4 regions of the Bradyrhizobium sp. CCGUVB23 genome follow, and region 2 is predicted to be linked to each of the others. Evidence: predicted binding sites of a transcription regulator. Region 2 holds the regulator's gene; each other region holds the start of a gene.
The links. Region 2 encodes LexA, which represses DNA repair genes until DNA is damaged. Its sites were predicted from a motif close to TGTTCNNNNTGTGTTCNG; they were not measured.
Positions count from the first base shown of each region.

Region 1: the regulator LexA is predicted to act here: its motif matches at 2,450-2,467, upstream of NLN62_RS00180 (ImuA family protein).
Region 3: the regulator LexA is predicted to act here: its motif matches at 2,340-2,357, upstream of NLN62_RS21410 (ATP-dependent Clp protease adaptor ClpS).
Region 4: the regulator LexA is predicted to act here: its motif matches at 3,168-3,185, upstream of uvrA (excinuclease ABC subunit UvrA).

Region 1 covers NZ_JANADQ010000001.1:36,662-42,442, reverse strand. Annotated here, with positions in the region: gene NLN62_RS00190 (inorganic phosphate transporter) at 1-860, opposite strand, end outside; gene NLN62_RS00185 (UdgX family uracil-DNA binding protein) at 969-2,366, opposite strand; gene NLN62_RS00180 (ImuA family protein) at 2,534-3,325, shown strand; gene NLN62_RS00175 (DNA polymerase Y family protein) at 3,216-4,868, shown strand; gene NLN62_RS00170 (error-prone DNA polymerase) at 4,865-5,781, shown strand, end outside.
Region 2 covers NZ_JANADQ010000001.1:9,028,333-9,034,113, reverse strand. Annotated here, with positions in the region: gene NLN62_RS42370 (ComEC/Rec2 family competence protein) at 1-1,493, shown strand, start outside; gene NLN62_RS42365 (hypothetical protein) at 1,502-1,939, opposite strand; gene NLN62_RS42360 (hypothetical protein) at 2,154-2,360, opposite strand; gene lexA (transcriptional repressor LexA) at 2,528-3,226, opposite strand; gene glp (gephyrin-like molybdotransferase Glp) at 3,402-4,613, opposite strand; gene NLN62_RS42345 (hypothetical protein) at 4,840-5,016, shown strand; gene NLN62_RS42340 (hypothetical protein) at 5,118-5,315, opposite strand; gene NLN62_RS42335 (HAD family phosphatase) at 5,490-5,781, opposite strand, start outside.
Region 3 covers NZ_JANADQ010000001.1:4,664,686-4,670,466, forward strand. Annotated here, with positions in the region: gene NLN62_RS21405 (host attachment protein) at 7-456, shown strand; gene NLN62_RS21410 (ATP-dependent Clp protease adaptor ClpS) at 583-2,307, opposite strand; gene NLN62_RS21415 (DHA2 family efflux MFS transporter permease subunit) at 2,415-4,034, opposite strand; gene NLN62_RS21420 (HlyD family secretion protein) at 3,976-5,244, opposite strand; gene NLN62_RS21425 (TetR/AcrR family transcriptional regulator) at 5,335-5,781, shown strand, end outside.
Region 4 covers NZ_JANADQ010000001.1:8,911,942-8,917,722, forward strand. Annotated here, with positions in the region: gene NLN62_RS41745 (DUF2306 domain-containing protein) at 1-179, opposite strand, end outside; gene NLN62_RS41750 (single-stranded DNA-binding protein) at 398-889, opposite strand; gene NLN62_RS41755 (outer membrane protein) at 1,337-2,107, shown strand; gene NLN62_RS41760 (outer membrane protein) at 2,348-3,019, shown strand; gene uvrA (excinuclease ABC subunit UvrA) at 3,284-5,781, shown strand, end outside.

The DNA.
Region 1 (5,781 bases), 9.0 Mb from region 2:
GTGCCGATCAGGATCAGCATGATCAGGCCCATGCCCTTCTGGCCGTCATTGGAGCCGTGGAAGAAGCTCACCAGCGTGCAGGTGAGGATCAGGATGCCGCGGATCCACCACGGCGGCGGCTGGTCGCCCTTCGGCTCGCCGAACAAAGCGGGCGTGGCGCGCAGCAGCACGGTACGCAGGATCAGGAGCAGGCCGGCGGCGAGCGCGAACCCGAACAGCGGCGACAGCAGCAAAGCCTTGCCGATATTGGTGGCCTGGGTCCAGTCGACGCCCGAGGTGCCGCTGCGGCCGTGCAGGACCGCATTCATGATGCCGACGCCCATGATCGAGCCGATCAGCGTATGCGAGCTCGACGCCGGCAGGCCGAAATACCAGGTGCCGACGTTCCAGATGATCGCCGCGATCAACAGCGCGAACACCATGGCAAAGCCCGCGCTGGAGCCGACCTGGAGGATCAACTCCACCGGCAGCAGCGAGACGATGCCGAACGCGACCGCGCCGCTCGAGAGCAGCACGCCGAACAGGTTGAACATGCCGGACCAGACCACGGCGACGTGGGCGGGCAGCGAGCGGGTGTAGATGACGGTTGCGACCGCATTGGCGGTGTCGTGAAAGCCGTTCACGAACTCGAAGCCGAGCGCGATCAGCAGCGCGACGAAGAGCATGAGGAAGGGCGCAATGCTCTTGACCTGCGTGCCGGTCGCATCGACGTCGACCCAGATGCTGTAGGCGACGAAGAGCAGCGCCGCGGCGATGACCCCCATGTAGATAATGCCGGTCAGCGGATGAAAACCGCGGTCGAGGTCGGGGCCCCTCCGCAAGGCCGGCTCGATGGAGCCGGGTAAAGCAAGGTCACTCATTGAAAACTCTCCTGTCCCTGTGCCCCGACTTTGCGCGCGGCATGTGACAGGCAGTTGAAATGACGACGTTTCTCCACGGGTATCCGCTGCGGCGCAGCGTGAGTTACATCACGCTGCCCGTGCTGATTTTTCCCGGAATCCGGCTGCGATCTTCAGGTCGTCGACAAAACGCTGATATTCCAGCTCCTTGGCCTTGGGGTCCGGCAGCCGCAGCAGATAGGACGGGTGCACCGTCACCAGCGCCTTGCGGCCGTCGGCAAGATCGATCAGCCGGCCTCGGTTCTTGCCGATCGGCGTGATCTTGCCGAACACGCTTTGCGCGGCGGTCGCGCCCATCGCGACGACGAGGCTGGGCTGGAGGGCCGACAGTTCCCGTTCATACCATTGCCGGCAGGCGCGGATCTCCGGCGTGTTCGGCTTCTGGTGCAGGCGGATTTTTCCGCGCGGTACAAACTTGAAATGCTTCACCGCGTTGGTGACATAGACCTTCTTGCGATCGACGCCGGCCTCTTCCAGCGCGCGATCGAGCATCATTCCAGCGGGCCCGACAAAGGGGTAGCCAGCGAGGTCTTCCTTGTCGCCGGGCTGTTCGCCGACCAGCATGATGGTGGCGCTCTTCGGGCCTTCACCGAACACGGTCTGCGTCGCATCCTTGTAGAGAGGGCAGGCGCGACAATGCGCGGCTTCCTCGCGCAGCGTTTCGAGATCATCGGCGGCGGGTTTGCGTGGCATGGCTGCCTCCGGACGCGGCGTGCTCCGTCCGCCGGTCCAGCGTTCGGCATCGGCGAGCAGAGGTTCAAGTATCGAGGCTTCCGGGAGGTTCCTCGCGCGCTTTTTTGGCGCTTCCGGTGCGATCGGCCGGTCGGTGCGGAAGTGGCGCCGCCAGGTTTCCTCCAGGCGGCTTGGTGCGGGCATCTCCGTCTGGCTGATCCCCGGGGTGAACGAGATCACGTGGCCGTCCCAATGGGCGCAGATGTCGGGCGTGAGGATCGACCAGGGCATGTCCGCATAGCGGCGCGCGAAGAAGGGCGCCGCGAATTCGACGATGTGATGCTCCGGCACGAACCAGGCGGCGTAATGCGCCTTCTGCTCGCGTCCGATCTCGCGAAAACGGATGACATCGCGCATCCGCTGCACGTCGCGATGCACGCTGTTTGCCATCGCGGTGGCCAGCGCCACATCAGGGTCAGTCATCCGTCCCAAGAGGTCATGATCGGCCTTCAACCGCCACAGCAGGCGATAGAGCAGCGCAAAGCGTTCGCTGTCGCGATTGAGGATCGCGACGCGCGCAAGCTCGATGAAATTGGCCGGCACGTTGAAGGTGCTTTCGATCTCGATCGGCGGCAGGCTCGGCGCTTCGGACAGGCCGGGCGGCATTTGATCTTTGATCTGGCCTTGCACGCCCCACGTCACGTCCACGGGGGCGATGTGATGCAGTGCCAGCGCGCGTGCGGCTTTGCGCCAGCCGTCGAAATCCGTCTCATGATCGAGAGTGGTGAGGTACATGGCACTTGAATCCTCTTGATTTCGCTCATGAATCCGAGAGCCCGCCAATTCGATTGACTCCGGCGGCGCTGTTAGCTTTATATTAGAACATATCATGAACAAATGAGCCAGCCGATCGTTTGTCTTTCTGACGATCCTGGCGACCATCACGAGAAGGAGCGGCGAGCATGAGCGCACGCACAAGCGCGCTTGCGGCTTTGCGCGGCCAGATCGAGCGCATCGAGACGTCGGATGCCGCGCATCATCGCGATCGCGTGGCGCTCGGCCACCCCCAGGCAGATCTGGCCTTGCAGGGTGGGCTGGCACGTGCGGCGATCCACGAAGTGTTTTGCGAGGGACGCCAGGGCACGGCCGCGACGGGTTTTGTCACCGGACTTGCGGGGCGCGTGATGGCGCATCGCCCGCTGCTGTGGGTGCGGCAGGATTTTTCGGAAATCGAGGCAGGCGCACTGTCGATGAGCGGGCTTGCCGAACTCGGCCTCGATCCGCGCCGCGTGGTGATGGTGCGCGCTGCCGATATCGAGAGCGCGCTGCGGACGTCAGCCGATGCGCTTGCCTGCGATGCGCTGGGCGCCGTCGTGCTCGAGCTCTGGGGCGAGACGAAACAGTTCGATCTCGTGGCGAGCCGCAAGCTGACGCTTGCAGCCCAGGCTTCCGGCGTGACCGGGCTGCTGCTGCGGATGGCAGCAAACCCTCTGCCGTCGACCGCGGAAACCAGATGGATGTTGCGGGCGGCGCATTCACCGCCGGGACCTCAGTGGAGCGCCTGGGGCGCGCCTTGCTTCGATGCCGAGCTCGTTCGCAATCGTCATGGCCCAGTCGGCCGGTGGATCATGGAATGGAAAAGTGATGAGTGCCTGTTCAGTGAATCGTCGGCGTATCCTCAGCCTGTGGCTGCCGCGCCTGCCCATCGATCGCATCAAGCGGGTGCTTTCGCTCATCAGCGAAAGGCCGGATAAGGCGTTTTCAAGCGAAGTGGACACCGGTTCGCGTGAAGAAAACGCGTTAAAACGAAAAGATGGGCCGAGCATCGTCGTTGCGAAGGAAAACAACGCGCTTTCGATCTACGCGCTCGATGAAGCGGCTGGACACTTCGGCCTGCATATCGGCCAGCCGCTGGCGAACGCCCGCGCCATCTGTCCGGAATTAAAGGTGTTCGACGCCGATGTCGCGGCGGATGCCAGGACGCTCGAGGATATCGCCGACTGGTGCGACCGCTTCACGCCGCTGGTGGCGCTCGATCCCCCGCATGGCCTCTTCCTCGACATCACCGGCTGCGCGCATCTGTTCGGCGGCGAGGCCAACCTGTTGCAGGCGCTCGTCCGTACACTGGTGCGGCAGGGTTTTGCGGTCAGCGCGGCGATCGCTTCGACCTCGATCTGTGCGCGCACGCTGACGCGGCAGGCACCTAGCACCATCGTCGCCGATGGCGCGGAGGCGGAAGCGATCAGTGCCTTGCCGGTCTCCGCGCTCGGCGCGGATGACGCCATCACCACGGGTCTGCGCCGCGCCGGCCTGAAGACCATCGGCGATGTCGCTTCGCGCAGCCCCCATGAGATCACGGCGCGCTTCGGTGCGCGCTTCTCGACGCTGCTCGCGCATGCGCTGGGGCAGGGCGATGCGCCGATCAGCCCGCGAAAGCCGCTGCCTGACTACATCGTGGAAAAACGCTTCGCCGAGCCGATCGCGACCGACACCATGATCGCGATGACGCTGTCGCGGCTCGCGGATACGCTGATCGCCTCAATGGAGAAGCAAGGCAAGGGCGCGCGGCGGCTGGAGGCGTCCTTCTTCCGCACCGACGGCATGGTGCGCGCGATCATGGTCGAGACAGGGCGGCCGGTGACGCGAAGCGCAGTCGTCGACCGTCTCTTTCGCGAACGGCTAGATGCGCTCGCCGATCCCCTCGATCCCGGTTTCGGCTTCGACATGGTCCGTCTCTCGGCGAGCCGCACCGAGATTGTGGTGCAGGAGCAGCGCGATCTCGATGCGCACGTCCATGACAATGACGAACTCGCCGCGCTGATCGACCGCATCGCCGCGAGGATCGGCGGAAAGCGCGTCGTCGTACACTTGCCGCAGGATACGCATATTCCCGAGTGCGCGGTGCTCGCCGCGCCTGCGCAGCATCATCTCGCCGCTGCCGCGCAGACTGAATGGCCATCGCGCGTTGAGAGCGAGCCGCCGCTACGCCCGTTGCGGCTGTTCGATAAGCCGGAACCGATCAAGGTGCCGTTCGCGACCGTGCCGGACGGAGCGCCACATCAATTCACCTGGCGGCGCGCGCTGCATGCGGTGGTGCGGGTGGAAGGGCCCGAGCGCATCGCGATGGAATGGTGGCGGCAGGACGGCAAGCAGCTCACGCGGGACTACTTTCGTGTCGAGGATGCCGAAGGCCTGCGGTTCTGGATCTTTCGCGATGGTCTCTACGACAGCGAGCTCGTGGACGAGGAGGGCAGGTCCGTTCCCGCCAACTGGTTTGTGCACGGTCTCTTCGCATGAATACGCCAGCCTATGCCGAGATCGGCATCACCACCAACTTCTCCTTCCTGCACGGCGGGTCGGATCCGCGCGCCTATGTGCATCAGGCCAGCATTTTGGGCATTCCCGCGATCGGGATTGCCGATCACAATACGCTCGCCGGCGTCGTCCGCGCCTACAAAGAGCTCGACAATACGGAAGTGCTGCACAAGCCAAAACTCCTGATCGGCGCGCGCATCGTCTTCATCGATGATACGCCCGACATCCTGGTCTATCCGCGCGATCGCGCGGCCTATGGTCGGCTCTGCCAGCTTCTCACCAGGGGCAAGCGTGGCGATGACATCACGCGGATCGAGAAAGGCGAGTGCCATCTCACCTTCGCCGATCTCCTGGAGTTTGCCGAAGGCCAGCTTTTGGTCCTGACGCTGCCGCATCGCTTTGACGCGGGGCAAGCGTTAAATGTTCTGGGAAAACTGAAGACAAGCCGCGCCGAGGGCGTGTGGCTGGCGGCGAGCCTGCTCCATCGCGGCGACGACCGGCGTCGCCTCGCGCGGCTCGATGCTCTCGCAGTGAAGGCAAAAGTGCCGCTGCTCGCGACCAACGAGGTGCTCTATCACCATCCCGCGCGCCGCCCCTTGCAGGACGTGCTGACCTGCATCCGGGAAAAGACCACGATCGAGGCGATCGGGAGGAAGCTTGAGGCCAATGCCGAACGGTTTTTGAAAACACCCCGAGAAATGGCGCGGCTGTTCCGCGATTTCCCTGCGGCGATCGCAGAAACCATGCGCTTTGCAGGCGCCATCGACTTCTCGCTCGACCAGCTCAAATACCAATATCCGGACGAGCCGGTGCCGCCGGGCAAGACCGCGCAAGGGCATCTGGAGGACCTGACCTGGGCCGGCGTGCAGACTTATTTCGGCGGCAAGATCGACGA
Region 2 (5,781 bases):
CGCTCGACGGCGACAACCGCGCGATCGCCACCGCGCTCCTCACCGGGCGGCGCGACGCGATTACCGAGCCCGTGAACGATGCCATGTTCATCTCGGGCCTCGGGCACGTGCTGTCGATCTCCGGCTATCACATGGCGGTCGTCGCCGGCGTAGTGTTCTTTGCGGTGCGCGCGCTGCTGGCGCTGATCCCGGGATTTGCGGTGGGCTATCCGATCAAGAAATGGTCGGCTGCGGCCGCGCTGGTGGCCGCAGCATTTTACCTGCTGCTGTCCGGCGCGGAGGTTGCGACGCAGCGCTCGTTCTTCATGACGGCGGTGGTGCTGATCGCGGTGATGGTCGATCGGCGTGCCATCACCTTCCGCACGCTGGCAGTCGCGGCGTTGATCGTGCTCGCGGTCGCGCCGGAGGCTCTCGTGCATCCGAGCTTCCAGATGTCGTTTGCTGCGACCCTCGGCCTCGTCGCGCTGGTGCAGATCGGTATGCCGAACCTGTTTGCCTCGCCCGATCACTCCGCTACAGCGCGCATCGCGCTGTGGGGCGGCCGCGAGCTCGTCATGCTGCTGATGGCCTCGCTGATCGCGGGGCTTGCGACGACACCTTATGCCGCCTTCCATTTCCACCGCGTCACGCCTTACGGGGTGCTCGCCAATCTCGCGGCGATGCCGGTGGTCTCGGCGCTGGTGATGCCCGCCGGACTTTTGGGGTTGATCGCAGCGCCGTTCGGGCTCGATGGCGTGTTCTGGTGGCTGATGGGGATCGGCATCGACTGGATGGTCGTTGTGACGCGCTGGGTCGCGGCGTTGCCGGGCGCGGTCGGCCGCATCGCCGCGTTCGGCACCGGTCCGCTGATTGCCGCCAGCATCGGCCTCATCGTGATGGGCCTGTTGCGCACGCCGCTGCGCTGGACGGGCGCCATCGTGCTCGCGCTCTCGATTGGTTCGACGCTGCACGTGCGCCAGCCCGACATCCTGATCGCGGGCGACGGCCACAGCGTCGCGGTGCGCGGCAGGGACCGCCAACTGCACCTGATCCGAACCGGCAAGGACAATTTTCTCCTCAAGGAGTGGCTTGCAGCCGATGCCGATCCGCGCAGCGCAACCGCTACCTCGCTCGCCGACGGCGTCTCATGCGACGAGGCCGGCTGCGTGACGCCGCTCGCTGATGGTCGTCTGGTCGCGCTCTCGCTGCGTGTCGACGCGCTGGCGGATGATTGCAGCCGCGCCGCGCTGGTGGTGACGGCGAAGCCGGCAGCAACCGATTGCGCGGCAATGGTCGTGGATCGCGAGCGTCTGAAGACGCAAGGCGCGCTCACCCTATCGCGCGAGGGCGACGGTTTCACGCTGCAAACGGTGAAAGCAAGGGGCGCAAACCGCCCCTGGTCGCCGGCTGAGGCCGGCGATAGCGATTTCGAGCTCAGCCTCGCACCGCGGCCGGCTACTCCACGCAGCAAGGACGCTACGCCGTCGGAGGCCGACCTGCAGGCCGAGGATTGAAAGACGCGTCAGCCGATCGGCAGGCGTGTCGTAGGCGTCGTGGTCGTGTGCTGCTCGACGGCGGGCTGCTCTGTCTTCTCGCCGAGCGGCTGCGTCACCGGCAATTGCAGAACGGTGGCACGCTGTCCCTCGACGAGCTGCGTCACCAGCACGTAGTTGCCGTCGGGGAATTCGATCGCATCATGATGACGATCGGGAATGTGCGGATCGACCTTGCCGAACTTGCCGACGCGGGAATTGACGGTGCGTGTCCAGATCCAGCGATTGTCGTAGCGGACGTTGTCGGCGAAGGCGAGCTCGGTGCCCGGCAGGAGGCAGACGGCAACCGAGAGATCACGCTCCGACGCAAATCCACGCGTCGAGGTGCCGCGGAAGGTTGTCGTGACGATCGTCTCGCCGACTTGAGCGGGGCGGGTCGCAACGGCATGTAGGCTGTAGTCACACATCGGAGTGCTCCTCATGCGAGATAGCAGGTCCGCGCCCCCCCGGAGGCGCAGGCCTCTATCAGAGTTGGAAGCCTTCGAGTGTATCGCGTTTGTGGGCAAATCTGCGGCCCGTGTGCGCGTCGCCCGATCACATTATCTTTCCCGGCAAACCAGGAACAAAGCCTCTCGCTGTTAGTCTATCTTGGTTCACACCATTCACTCACGCGAGCTTCCATCAGCGGCCGGCAGGAGCGGAGTACCCTGAATAGGGCCAGCTCACCTGCGGCGCGGGTGCGATCGCATTGTTGGAATTGCGGAATGGCGCGCTGGTTACCGCGTGCTCCGTCTTGCGGATGGCACAGTGGTGTTGCGCTGCATCGCTCGCGGAGGCCGAGCCCGCGAGCAAGGCCGCCGAGAACACGCCCAAAATCATCTGTCGCACGGTTTTTTCCTCTTTATCGTGCACCGCGCATTCGCGCTTGCGGTGCTTGAGGATTAGCTCTGCGCAGGTGTGAGGATAATCGCGGTGGAAGCGGAAACACCATTCCGCCGGAGCGGACAATCCGTCCGCCCGCGTCGCTGCGCGATGGCCGGCAATCTGCCGGGCAATCAGTACTTCCGGTACAGCCCGATCAGCTTGCCCTGAATCTTCACCCGGTTCGGCGGCAGGATGCGCACCTCATAGGCGGTGTTCGCGGGCTCCAACGCGATCGACGCACCGCGGCGGCGGAAGCGCTTGAGCGTCGCTTCCTCGTCGTCGATCAGCGCCACCACGATGTCGCCGGTATCCGCGGTCTCGTTGCGCTGGATCAGCGCCATGTCGCCATCCAGGATGCCGGCGTCGACCATCGAATCGCCGCGCACTTCGAGCGCATAGTGCTCGCCCGAGCCGAGCAGGTCCGGCGGTACGCTGATGGTGTGGCTGCGGGTCTGCAACGCCTCGATCGGCGTGCCGGCCGCGATCCGTCCCATCACGGGCACGGCGACCGGACGCTCGCCCTCGTCGACAGTAGCGCTTGGGCCCCGCACCTTGCCGAGATTGCCTTCGATGACGCTCGGCGTGAAGCCGCGGCGGCCGGCGCCTGCAGCCTGAAGCTCGGGCAGCTTGATGACCTCGATGGCGCGCGCGCGGTTGGGCAGGCGACGGATGAAGCCGCGCTCTTCCAGCGCGGTGATCAGGCGATGGATGCCCGACTTCGAGCGCAGATCGAGCGCGTCCTTCATTTCGTCGAAGGAGGGCGGCACGCCGCTTTCCTTGAGGCGCTCACTGATGAACCGCAGAAGCTCGTATTGTTTGCGCGTTAACATCTCGACCAAGTCCCCCGGTTGATGTCGTTCGATTCCGAGACGTCAGATTCAGCAGAAGCCGCTAGATGCTCGAAACAAATCATGAACGGACACTATATGTTCGATATGTGTTCCGCAACCACTTAATTTTGTGTGAACGCGGCGAAGTTCGCGTCACGCGCGAATCAGATCGCACTCACAAGGGCAGCCGCAACACCTCGCAAGGCGTGCCTGCTTCGGCCTTTGGCGCGAATGGCGCGCGCACGAGAAGTGCCTGTGCCATAGCGAGATTCGCAAGCAGCGAGGAGTCCTGGTGGTTGACCGGAACGGCCACGAGCGTGCCGTCCTCGCGCTCCTCGAGCCTGGCACGCAGATAGTCCTCGCGGACATCGTTGGGCCCGACGTCACGCCCGAGCACGGCGCGCTCGCGGCGGTGATGAACGCGCGAGCGGCCCGCAAGCGCGCGAATCAACGGCACCATGAACAGGAAGCCGCAGACATAGGACGACACCGGATTGCCGGGCAGGCCGATCACCCGCATCGCGCCTAGATGGCCGTGCATCATGGGCTTGCCCGGCCGCATCGCGATTTTCCAGAACGCCATTTCGAAGCCTTCGGCCTGAAGCGCAGGCCTGACCAGATCGTGGTCGCCGACCGAGGCCCCGCCGGTCGTGATCAGGATGTCGGCGCCGCTCTCGCGGGCCCGGCGGATACCGGCGGTGGTCGCCGCAACGGTATCGGCTGCAATGCCGAGATCGAACGTTTCGGCGCCCTCGGCCCGCGCCAGCGCGTGCAAGGCGTAGCCGTTGGAAAAAACGATCTGGCCCGCGCCGGGCGTCGAGCCCGGCATCACCAGTTCGTCGCCGGTCGCGAGAATCGCGACCCTGGGCCGGCGGCGGACGGCAAGCTCAGGATGGTTCATGCCGGCGGCGAGTGAGAGGTCGCGTTCGGTCAGCCGGGCTCCCTGTCGGAGCAGCACGTCGCCCTCGCGGAAATCGACGCCGGCGGGGCGGATGTGCCGTCCGACGATCGCGGCCTCCTTGATCGTGACGCGCTTGCCGTCAGCGACGGTGTCCTCCTGGATCACCACCGCGTCCGCGCCATCGGGCACCACGCCGCCGGTGAAGATCCGCACCGCCTGGCTCGCGCCGACCGTTCCCGCAAACGGCCGGCCGGCCGCGACCTCGCCGATCACGGTGAGCTCTGCACCCACCTTCGTCGCGTCGGTGGCGCGCACCGCATAGCCGTCCATCGCCGACATCGCCTGCGGCGGCTGCGTGCGCCTGGCCGCGACGTCGCGCGCCAGCACGCGATGCCAGGCCGCATCCAGCGCGACTATCTCCTCAGCCACGGGCACGACGCCCGCAAGCACCGCGGCGAGGGCATCGGACACCGGCATCAGGGCCACGGGCAAAACTCCTGCAGAGCAAATCGTAAGGACAGGTCGCGTTGCGTTCTAGCCGAGTGCGGGCGTCGAGGCAAAAGGGGCGATCACGAAGGTGGAGATGAAATGTCGCTCCAGCAGCAGGACGGCGGGATGCCCTTTGGGACAATATCGCGTCGTCCTGCTTCCGGCTCAGAATTGCTGCGCGCGACCGCATGCAGGCGCGTCAATAGACGTCTGGGAGGCCTTGATGGCAGAGACTTCAAAGCTGTCGGTCGAGAAGGCGCTCGAGAAGCTGCGCGGCGATGAGCCGCCGAAATCCAGGAGCGCAAAGCTCGACGAGGAGATCGAGGCACTCAAGGAGAAGACGAGCCGCATGCGCGCGCAACGGCAGCGTCTCGATCGGCCCCAACCCAAGCGCGGTTGAATGCGCCTAGCGCGGCCGCCGCGCGATCGTCTCGATGACGAGAAAGACGGGGATGACGGTGGCCAAACATGCCACGGCGACGACCAGGCTCACGGCTAGCATCAGGTGGCTCCCGTTTCATTGTCCGGATCGACGTCGGGCGCTCTCAGGCTGTGATCCATCTCGGGCAGCGGGTCGCCCTGCGCTTTCAGATCGGCCGCCTTGCTGACCAGCTTGGCGGAGAGTTCCTTGTCCGATGTTGACTTCGCGAATTGGAGAAGGATCGAGGCTTGTTTGGTGAAATAGGCTTTGCCCAACACGATCACGCGTCCGTTGTAGAGATCCCAACGGGCATATGACTCCCGACGCCCTGATCCGTTCCGGGAACTCTGTGCAAAAATACACAGAGCGAGTTGGTTCCACAGTTGCCTAAGAAAGTTCCTGGAGAAGGCGGGAACCAGACCCTTTGCTAACGCAGCAATGCGGCCATGCTCTCAGATACCGAGCGCCCTCAGGGCCTCGCCGACGTCGCGAGGCGACGTCACGTGGACCGCGGTCAGCCCTCGTGCCCGCGCGCCTTCGACGTTTTCCGCGAGGTCGTCGAAGAATACGATTCGCTGCGCCGGCAGGCCGATCGCGGCGACGACATGGTCGAAGGCTTCCGCATCGGGTTTGCGCAGGCCGATGCTGGAGGACAGATAAAGGTCGCGGAAATGGCCGAGCACGTCGGCATACTCCTTCGAGAAATATTCCACGTGTGGCCGGTTGGTGTTGGAGAAGGCGTAG
Region 3 (5,781 bases), 4.4 Mb from region 2:
GTCGACATGAGCGGCCTGGTGATCCCCCACGGTGCCTTCGTCTTCATCGGCGACGGCTGCAAGGCGCTGTTCCTGCGCAACGAAGGCAATCCCGCGCAGCCGAACCTGAAAACCGAGGACGTGTTCGCGGATGAGAATCCGCCGACGCGCGAGCAGGGGACCGATCGTCCCGGCCGTCTCAACAAGCCGACAGGGCAAAGGGCGGCCGTCGAGCCGACCGACTGGCACGATATCGAGGAGCATCGTTTCGCGCGACGGGTCGCAGCCGCGATGGAGCAGCTCGTCCGCGAGCGCGACGTGAAGGCGCTCGTCGTCATTGCACCGCCGCGCGCACTGGCGGACCTGCGCGACGCGTTTCACGCGGACGTCAAGGCACGCATCGTCGGCGAACTGCCCAAGGACCTGACGCGGCTTCCGGTCGGCGACATCGCCCGTCATCTCGCGGCGGAGTACTAGACCACTCTAAAGCGCGATGAGATTGGGATGAATCGTCATCGCGCTTTAGGCTCTTGTTTGAGCATGATCTTTTCGGAAAACCGCTTCACACTTTTCCGGATCATGCTCCAGCGGCGAGAACGGTCATCATCCCGCCGCCATCGCCTGCGCGCCGCCGAGCAGCTGCGCATTGAGGCGACCGCCGGAGAACAGCATGTCGTCCAGCGCCTCATCGATGTCGGCGGAGATGACGGAATTGCCGCCGTCGCGGGCCAGGCTCGCCTGTGCCAGCCGCCGCATCAATTCCTTGATGAAGGCGCAGCTCGTGCCCTCACTGCGCTGCGCCGCTTCGGTGACGACGGCGTCATCGAGCGGCAGCCCCTTGCCGTAGAGCCGTACCAGCTTGCGGCGGCCGATCTCGTCGGGGAGAGGCACTTCGATGGCCTGGTCGATGCGGCCGGGCCGGCCGGCTAGCGCACCTTCGAGGTCCTCCGGCCGGTTGGTGGTCAGGACGAACAGGATGTCTGCGTCCTCCTTCAGCCCGTCCATCTCGTTGAGCAATCTGTTCAGAAGGGATTCCTCGCACGGCCCCATGTCATCGCGATCGCGGGCGATGAGATCGACATCCTCGATCACCACCATCGAGGGCTGAAGGAGCCGCGCCAGGCTCATATAAGCGCCGAGAAGGCCCATTTGCTCGGCGGTGATGATCAGGGTCGTATGCCCGGGCAGGTGCGTCGCGAGATAGCGGATGGTGTGGGTCTTGCCGGTGCCCGGGGGGCCGTACAGCAAAACGCCTTTGCGCGTCGACTGGCCGAGCCGGCGCAATTGATCGCGCGTGCCGACGAATCTCAGGACATTGCGATCAAGCAGCCGCAAGGTCTGCTCCGGCAGGATCACCTCGTCGCGTGCGACCGGCGGCAGGCGATGTACGGTGATGCCGCGCGAGCGGCCGCGATAATCGCTGTCGGCGTCGAGCGAGAGGATCTTGCCACGATAGGTGCGCGCGGCCTGCACGGCCTGCTCCAGCTCGCCGAAGCATCGTTGGACGAGGGCTGCGCCCGCGGCGCCCGAGGGTACGGCTATTTCGATCCGGATGCCGGGCTCGCGGCTGAACTCGCGATGCGCACAGAGCAGCACGGCGTAGCGGAGATCGCCCTGCGCGCATAGCCACAGCCCGTTGTTGAGGCACTTGACCGGGTTCTTCTCGCCAATGTCGACATCGAAATACTGGAGCGGCGCAATCGCCTGCGCATGGCGCCCGTCACGCAGAAGCCTTGCAATCGACAGCGTCTCGTAGCGTTGCTCGTCGTTGATGCCGAACAGCCGGATTGCGGAGGCGAACAGCCGGTCGATGGCCGCCTGAACGTCTGCGCGCATGTGACCGGGAAACTGGCGGACCGTGGTCACGAGCTTGCTGCGCGGAACGCCGGCAAAATGCCGGTCCAGAACCTCGCAGGCATATCCGAACTCCTCTTCTTCCGGCCTATTGCCGGTGTTGCCTGCCGCACGCATGCACTCGCTGCACAGCCAGATCGTACGGCTCCCGAGGCGCACGTCGGTCTGCGCCTCGGGCTTGCCGCAAAGCTCGCAAGTCGTCTTGACCGGTTCGAGCGTGATCCGCAGACCATGACCTGCAAATTGAATGTGCTGGAGCGCGGATTTCAGCAGAGCGTCGGCGACGGACCGCGGGTAAGGGCCGCAACCGGCTTTGTCCTCTTGCTCGATCCGGGTCATCAGCGCGAGCGCCTCACGCTCCGACTTGCCGAAAACCCGGCGCAGCAACTCGATCACAAATTCTTCCGGCGTATCTTCGTCATCGTGAATCACGAGCTGGGCCGGCCCGCTATCGCTGTGCATATCACTCATCATGAAATTAACTCGTGCTACAACCTGTGCTTGAATGGAACAAAGAAAGAACACAAAAAGTAGCGGCCGTCAAGCGTGACGGCCGCTCAAAAAAACCGGATGATTGAAGCCTAGTGCGCCGGCCCGCCCGCCGCCTTGACCTGCCGCGTCAGCAGCACGGCGATCGCGGCCAGTACCAGCACCACCCCGATCACGGCAAAAGTGTCGGAAAAGCCCATCACCAGCGCCTGGCGCTTGACCAGCTTGCCAAGGGCGATGACGGCCTGCTCATGCGCGGCGTTTGGGTCGGGCACGCCGTGGGCCATGAAATAGTTCGTGAGCTGCGCGATGCGTCCGCGGACCTCTTCGCGGCCGAGCGTCACCGACTGGCCGATGACGTTGGAGTGAAACTGCTCGCGCTTGGTGACGATGGTCGCGAGTACCGCGGTGCCGATCGCGCCGCCGAGGTTGCGCATCATATTGGAGATGCCGGAGGCGGCGGCCGCGTCCTGCGGCGCGACGCTGCCGAGGCTCAGCGCGGAGAGCGGCGCCAGGGTGAGTGCTTGTCCGACCGCGCGTACGATGTTGGGCAGCAGGAACTGATCGCCGGAATAGTCGAGTGACATTTCTATGTTCATGAAGGAACTGGTTGCGAACAGGATGAGGCCTATGGCCGCGATATAGCGGGTGTCGAACCGCTGCATCAACTTCGGCACCAGCGGGATCAGGAGAAGCTGCGGCAGGCCGGTCCAGGCCAGCACGTTGCCGATCTGCTCGGCATTGTAGCCCTGCACCTGACCGAGATAAGCGGGCAGGAGGTAGACCGAGCCGAACAGGGCGAAGCCGAGGAAGACCGCGGCGATCGTGCCGACGCCGAAATTCCACTGCGTCAGTAGCCGCAGGCGCAACAGCGGCTTCTCGACGACCAGCTCGATATAGATGAACAGCGAGAGGCTGATCGCAGCGGTAACGGCAAGCCGCACGATGAAGGGCGAGCCGAACCAGTCGTCCTTGTTGCCCTCCTCGAGCACCGCCTGGAGGGATGCGAGGCCAATCGCCATGGTCACGATGCCGAACCAGTCGCCGTCGCGCAGCAAGCCGAGCTGAAGCGGCTGGCGCTCCAGCGCGAAGAACAGCGTGGTGACCATGATCGCGGTCGGCACGACGTTGACGAAGAAGATGGTCTGCCAGCCGTAATTCTCGGTGAGATAGCCACCGATCGTCGGGCCGATCGCTGGCGCAAAGGTCACCGCCAGCGAGAACATCGCAAGGCCAATCGGCTGCTGGCCCTTGGGCAGCTTGGTGAACACGAGCGTGAAGGCCATCGGGATCAGCACGCCGCCGAAGAAGCCCTGCAAGCCGCGCATCGCGATCATCGAGGGCAGGTCGTGGGTGAAGGCGCAGGCGACGGAGAATGCCGCAAACAGCGTCGCGAAGCTCAGGATGATATTACGGAACGAGAAGACCCGCGACAAATAGTCGGTGAGCGGGATCACGATGATCTCGCCGATCAGGTATGACGTCGAGATCCAGGAGCCATTGTCGACGCCGGTGCCGATGCCGCCCTCGATATTGAGCAGCGAGGCGTTGGTGATCTGGATGTTCAGGATCGCCATGAAGGCGCCGATCATCGCAGCGAACACGGCGATCCAGATCGTGGCGCTGGCGCGGTTCGGATCGGCGCTGGCGCGATCAGGCGTCGCGGCCGGAATCAAGCGTGCGGGCGCTAGGATTGTGAGGCTGTTGGACATGGCGCGACCCTCCGGAGGTCTGGTTTGCCTTGGTCTGGTTTGCCTTGGGTGAAGTCACTGCCAGCGCGGCGGGCGCGCTGGAACGCGTCGCAATCGTCGGGATCACGGACATGCCCGGACGCAGCGCGATCGACGGCGCGTTCTCGGCATCGAGCGCGATCCTGACGGGGATCCGCTGAACCACCTTGGTGAAGTTGCCGGTGGCGTTGTCCGGCGGCAGCAGTGCGAACTCCTGGCCGCTCGCGGGCGCGATGGAATCGACATGGCCGTGCACGACATGGCCCGGGAACATGTCGACCTCGATGTCGACGGTCTGGCCGGCATGCACGTTGGTGAGCTGGGTCTCCTTGAAATTGGCGACCACATAGGCGCCGTCGGCCGGCACGATCGACATCAACTGCGTGCCGGCCTGGACGAACTGGCCGACGCGAAGCGTGCGGTTGCCGACCACGCCGTCGATCGGAGAGACGATTTTCGTGTAGCCAAGATTGAGCTCGGCCTGGTGCTGCACGGCTTCCGCGCGGGCGAGGGCGGCCATGGCCTGCACGATCTCGGCTTTCAACAGGTCGACCTGCTTGAGGGCGGAGGCGAGATTGGCGGTGTCGCGCTGAATCGCGGCGTTCGCACCGGCATCGCGCGCCTGCGCCTGCTGCGCATTCTGCACGCTGCCGAAGCCCGACGCAGCGAGGTCCGTGTAGCGCTTGTTCTCCTGGCTCGCGAAGGTCTTGGCTGCAGTGTCGACGTCGATCGTCGCCCTGGCCGCCGCGATCACCGCCTGCTGAACCTCGAGCTGCGCCTCCTTGCTCGTGATGGTGGCGCTCGCGGCCGCAACGTCGGCCCGGGCCTGGTCGAGTGCGACCTTGAAGTCGCGGTCGTCGATCCGGGCCAGCACCTGGCCAGCCTTCACTTGCTCGTTATCGGCAACCTGCACCTGGACCAGGTAGCCGCTGACCTTCGGTGCGATGGTGGTGTTGTCGGCCTTCACATAGGCGTCATCGGTGGAGACGAGGAAGCGGCCGACCGTCCAGTAGTCCCAGCCATACCAACTCGCACCGGCTAGCGCCGCGGCCGCGACACCCGCCAACAACAGCTTGCGAAAGTTGAGCTTTCTGGGCGGGGCGGACGGCGTTTCCACGGGCAGCAGGCTCTCCGGAACGCTGGCCGGAATCCCTGTGGTTTCGATCTTGGATGGGCTGGTGTGGACGGTCATGGCCGGCTCCCTGAATTAGGAAACTTGATGGTTTCCAAAATAGGACTAGCTTGAAAACTGTCAATAGAATGACAGGCATCATGTAAAAGCATGGCTCAGGAAAAATCTTCCAGTGAATACCGCCCCCGTGGACGGCCGCCACTGCGCGACGACGGCGAGACGCGTCAGATCATCTTCGACGCCGCGCGGCACGCTTTTGCCGAGAACGGCTACGCGGCGACCAGCACCGAGGAGCTGGCGCGCCGCGCCGGCATTTCGACCAAGACGCTCTATCGGTTGTTTCCGGCCAAGGCGGCGCTGTTCGAGGCCATGGTCGCCGACCGGCTCGACCGGCAGCTCTCCGACGTCCAGCTCAAGGGCATCGATCACACCGATATTGCGGAGGCCCTATCCACCGCGTTGCTCGCCTGCGCCGACCTCGCGCTTGATCCCGAGGTCGTCGCCCTGCAGCGCATCGTGCTCCAGGAATCGGCGGCGTTTCCGGATCTTGCCGTAGCGTTCTATCGCAATGGCATTGCGCGCACGGCGGCCGCGCTG
Region 4 (5,781 bases), 120 kb from region 2:
CAGAACGATGACGCGGCCACGATGGCCATGAGTGCCACCCAGATCCAGCCAACGGTCCGGTGCGGCAGCGTGCCCTTGGGAGCCGCGAACTGGACGACGCCGAGCACGAAGGCAGTCATCGCTGCAAAGGCGTGGAGCGGGATGGCTGGAGCGGCGTCAAGCAGCGGCGCGAGCATCATGGCTGAGGCATCCCGGTGATGGCGCCTCGAGAAGCCGGCGCGGAACGATGTAAATAGCATTAACATGAAGTGAATGCCATTCACATCGCTGGGCTGGGAAATCCTTAATGCGCAACATTAGGCAGGCCTGCAAAAACAAGCCCGATCAGCAAATTGGTAAGAAATGCTGCCCCTTCTCACGAAGGCGGCGAACCATTCCGTTAGAAGGGGGTGTCCACTTAGAACGGAATGTCGTCGTCCATGTCGCTGTTGCGGCCGCCGCCCGCGGCGACTGCGCGGCGCGGTGCGCTGCTCACCGGGCTGCTGGAGCCGAAATCGCCGCCCGGCTCCTCGCCGAAGCTGCCGCCTCCCCCGCCACCACGGCCGTCGAGCATCGTGAGGTTGGAGCTGAAGCCCTGCAACACGACTTCGGTCGAGTATTTCTCGGCGCCGCTCTGGTCGGTCCATTTGCGGGTCTGCAGTGCGCCTTCGACGTAAACCTTCGCGCCCTTCTTCAGGTACTGCTCGGCGACCTTTGCGAGTCCCTCGTTGAAGATCACGACGCGATGCCACTCGGTCTTTTCCTTGCGCTCGCCGGTCGCCTTGTCCCGCCAGGTCTCCGACGTTGCGACGCTCAGATTGGCGATCGGCCGCCCGTCCTGGGTACGGCGGATTTCAGGATCCTTGCCGAGGTTGCCGACCAGAATGACCTTGTTGATGCTTCCCGCCATCGCCGCTCTCCACTCCAAACTGCGAAATTGTTCGAAAAAGCCGGAGCCGTGCCAAAACCGCTCGCTGCCGCCTGCTGTGCGACCCTATACGCTGGCGGACGTCGCCGAGCCCGCGGTCCCGCAGGTTATCCCCACATATAGCACCCGGGCCAGCAACGTTCCAGCTTTGTTCTTGCGCAAGCAGTGGCGGTATAAACCAGCAAGTTAAGATTGCACATCTAACAAGTTAATGGAACCGCATGGAACTTTTTCGGGTTCCCGCGGACGGAAATACCGCTTAACATTCATTAAGTTAGGAACCGCTCAGTTCGCTCGCGACTGTTGCTTTTGGGAGACGGACTCTACCGGTGGATCAGGCTAGGTTTGACGCGACATCGATTCATTGGGCGTCGCGCCTTGATTGACCGCTTCGGGGACCAGAGAAGCGGCACAGCCGGAGGGACAGAAATGAAGAAGATTTTGGTTGGGGCCATTGGTGCAGTTGCGTTGAGCCTGTCGGCTCCGGCGAGCGCGGCGGATCTCGCTGCGCGTCCGTACGTAAAGGCTCCGCCCCCGGCAATCGCCGCGGTCTACGACTGGAGTGGCTTCTACATCGGCATCAACGGCGGCGGCGGCTCGGCCCACAAATGCTGGGACTTCGTGGACAGCACCGGCCTTGTGACCGGTGTTCCCGGCAGTCTCGTGGGTGAAGGGTGCCACAATGCGACCGGCGGCACGGTTGGTGGTCAGATCGGGTATCGCTGGCAGACTGGCCAGTGGGTGTTCGGCTTCGAAGGTCAGGGCAACTGGGCCAACTTCAACGGCGATAACACCAGCGCCGTCTTCCTGGCCGACCGCAACCGTTCGCGAATCGACTCCTTCGGCCTGATCACCGGCCAGATCGGCTATGCCTGGAACAACGTGCTGTTCTACGTGAAGGGCGGCGGTGCGGTTGTCGGCGACAAGTATGACATCTTCGACATACCGACCGGCGTGCTGGTGGCTTCGGCTCGCGAAACCCGTTGGGGCGGCACGGTTGGCGCTGGCCTGGAAGTCGGCTTTGCGCCGAACTGGTCGGTGGGCGTCGAGTACGACCACATCTTCCTCGGCAATCGCACCCTCGGCTTCACGACGCCTGGTGGCATCGCGGCCGGGAGCGACCGGATCAGCCAGAACGTCGATATGGGCCTCGTCCGCCTGAACTATCGCTGGGGCGGGCCGATGATCGCGAAGTACTGATCCTTCGCCAAACCTCTTCCTGTCGAAAAGGCCGGCCTCGCGCCGGCCTTTTTTGCTGTCCGGGTACAGCCGGTATGAACAGGTCAGCCATCCTTACACGTTTTCCGCGTGGTGTGGCATCTCGGGCACACAACTTGCGGCTTTACTGGTGTAAGCACGACATCAGTTGGACCAGAACGTCCGATGTCCTTCCGCGCACGGAAGGCAAAAACAGAAACTGGGACTGGGACTAAGTTGAAAATGAAGAAGGTTTTGTTGGCTTCGGCCAGTTTGTTCGCACTCAGCGCGTTCGCTCCGGTCATGGCTGCCGATCTGGCGGCCCGCCCCTACACCAAGGCTCCAGTGGCCCCCGCCGCGGTCTATAACTGGACCGGCTTCTACCTCGGTGGCTTCGGTGGCTACGCTTGGGAAAACACCTCCACTGACCCGAAGATGAAGGGCGGCTTCGCCGGTGGTACGGTCGGCTACAACTGGCAGGCCAGCAACATCGTGCTCGGTCTCGAAGCCGATGGCGGCTGGGCTGACGTGAGCGCGACAGCCGGCACGCCTGGCGTGGCCGCGATCACCAGCCGGATCAATGCGCTCGGAACCGTGCGCGGTCGCGTCGGCGTGGCGTTCGACCAGGTCCTGCTCTACGGCACCGGCGGCTTCGCCTGGATCAACAACAAGCTGACCGCGGACGTGCTTGGCGTGCTCGCCTCGGACAGCCAGTTCCACACGGGCTGGACGCTCGGCGCGGGTGTCGAAGCTTTCTTTGCTCCGCAGTGGTCGGTGAGGGGCGAGTACCTCTATCGTAGCCTCGGCAGCGAGAACTACTTCGCCGGCACCGTCTCGTCCGGCACGCTGAACCTCCACACCGTGCAGGTCGGCGTGAACTATCACTTCGGCGGCCCGGTCGTCGCGAAGTACTGATCTTCGAGATTGATTCTCGACGGAAAGGCCGGCTTGCGCCGGCCTATTTGCTTGGGCCAGAGGCGGCAGCTCTGCGGGCTACTGCCATGTCCTGCCAGCACGCCAACAATCCGTTGACGATTCGCAACTCGCACTGGAAATCCGCTCTCGTTCTTCCTACGTTCGCAGCCTACCCAACGGCGTCCATCCCCGGTTCTCGGGCGAGGCGCGCCTGAACGCCGGCGCGGCCCGCGCGGCGTGGGAATCTCCTTGGGGACCACTGGGATGGACGAAGTGATCAAGGCGAAGCGCCAACAACAGAACGCGGGCTCGAGTCTCCGCGCAATTACGATCCGTGGCGCGCGCGAGCACAACCTCAAGAACATCGACGTCGAGATTCCCCGCGACAAGCTCGTGGTGTTCACCGGCCTCTCCGGCTCCGGAAAATCCTCGCTCGCCTTCGACACCATCTATGCCGAAGGCCAGCGTCGCTACGTCGAGTCGCTCTCGGCCTATGCCCGCCAGTTCCTGGAGATGATGCAGAAGCCGGACGTCGACCAGATCGACGGTCTGTCGCCCGCCATCTCGATCGAGCAGAAGACCACCTCGAAGAACCCGCGCTCGACCGTCGGCACCGTCACCGAGATCTACGACTACATGCGCCTGCTGTGGGCGCGCGTCGGCGTGCCCTATTCGCCCGCCACCGGCCTGCCAATCGAGAGCCAGACGGTCTCGCAGATGGTCGACCGCGTGCTGGCGCTGCCCGAGGGTACCCGCCTGTACCTGCTCGCGCCGGTCGTGCGCGGCCGCAAGGGCGAGTACAGGAAAGAGCTGGCCGAATGGCTCAAGAAGGGCTTTCAGCGCGTCAAGATCGACGGCACTTTCTATGAGCTCGCGGAGGCGCCGAGCCTCGACAAGAAATTCCCGCACGACATCGACGTCGTGGTCGACCGCATCGTGGTGCGCGCCGATATCGGCCAGCGCCTTGCCGAAAGCTTCGAGACTGCGCTGAAGCTCGCCGAGGGCCTTGCCGTCGTCGAGTTCGCAGATAGCCCGGCGGCTGCACCCGTCGAAGAGAAAAAGAAGACCGCCAAGATTCACGACAAGAGCGGGCCAGAGCGCATCCTGTTCTCGGAAAAGTTCGCCTGCCCGGTCTCCGGCTTCACCATCCCCGAGATCGAGCCGCGGCTGTTCTCGTTCAACAATCCCTACGGCGCGTGTCCCGCCTGCGGCGGTCTCGGCGTCGAGCAGCATGTCGACGAGGACCTCGTCATCCCCGACAAGGAGATGACTCTGCGCAAGGGCGCGATCGCGCCCTGGGCCAAATCGTCATCGCCCTATTACGTGCAGACGCTGACCGCGCTCGGCAAGCACTACAAATTCACGCTCGACACAAAGTGGAAGGATCTCGCAAAGAAAACGAAAGACGCGATCCTCTACGGCTCCGGCGAGGACGAGATCAAGTTCTCCTACGAGGACGGCGTTCGCTCCTACGACACCAAGAAACCGTTCGAGGGCGTCATCACCAACATCAATCGCCGCTATCGCGAGACCGAGAGCGAGTGGGCGCGCGAAGAGCTGGCGAAGTACTTCCACGACGTCCCCTGCGAGGCCTGCAAGGGCTTTCGGCTGAAGCCTGAGGCGCTCTGCGTCAAGGTTGGCGGCAAGCACATCGGAGAGATCTCGGAACTGTCGGTCAAGCGCGCCGGCGAATGGTTCGAGGGCGTGCCCGACGCGCTGAACAAGCAGCAGAACGAAATCGCGGGACGCATCCTGAAGGAGATCCGCGAGCGCCTCACCTTCCTGCTCGACGTCGGCCTCAACTATCTCACGCTCTCCCGCTCCTCAGGCACGCTGTCCGGCGGCGAGAGCCAGCGCATCCGCCTCGCCTCGCAGATCGGCTCGGGACTGACCGGCGTGCTCTACGTGCTGGACGAGCCCTCGATCGGCCTGCACCAGCGCGACAATGCGCGCCTGCTCGATACGCTGAAGCGCCTGCGCGATCTCGGCAATACCGTGGTCGTGGTCGAGCATGACGAGGACGCCATTCGCCTCGCCGACTACGTCCTCGACATCGGCCCCGGCGCCGGCATGCATGGCGGCCACATCGTCGCCGAAGGCACGCCCGCCGAGATCATGCGCAACCCGAAATCGCTGACCGGCAAGTACCTCACCGGCGAGCTCGAGGTCGAGGTGCCGGAGCGCCGCCCGCCGAACCATCGCCGCACCATCAAGGTGGTGAACGCGCGCGGCAATAATTTGAAGAACGTCACGGCGGAGATCCCGCTCGGCCTGTTCACCTGCGTCACCGGCGTCTCCGGCGGCGGCAAGTCGACGCTGCTGATCGACACGCTCTATCGCGCCATCGCCCGCAAGCTAAACAATGCGAGCGAAGGGGCCGCGCCCCACGACCGCATCGAGGGCCTCGAGCACATCGACAAGATCATCGACATCGACCAGTCGCCGATCGGCCGCACCCCGCGCTCGAACCCGGCGACCTATACCGGCGCCTTCACGCCGATCCGCGAATGGTTCGCCGGCCTTCCCGAAGCGAAAGCGCGCGGCTACGAGCCCGGCCGCTTCTCCTTCAACGTCAAGGGCGGCCGCTGCGAGGCCTGCCAGGGCGACGGCGTCATCAAGATCGAGATGCACTTCCTGCCCGACGTCTACGTCACCTGCGACGTCTGCAAGGGCAAGCGCTACAACCGCGAGACGCTGGAGGTCCTGTTCAAGGGCAAGAGCATCGCCGACGTGCTCGACATGACCGTCGAGGAAGCCGCCGA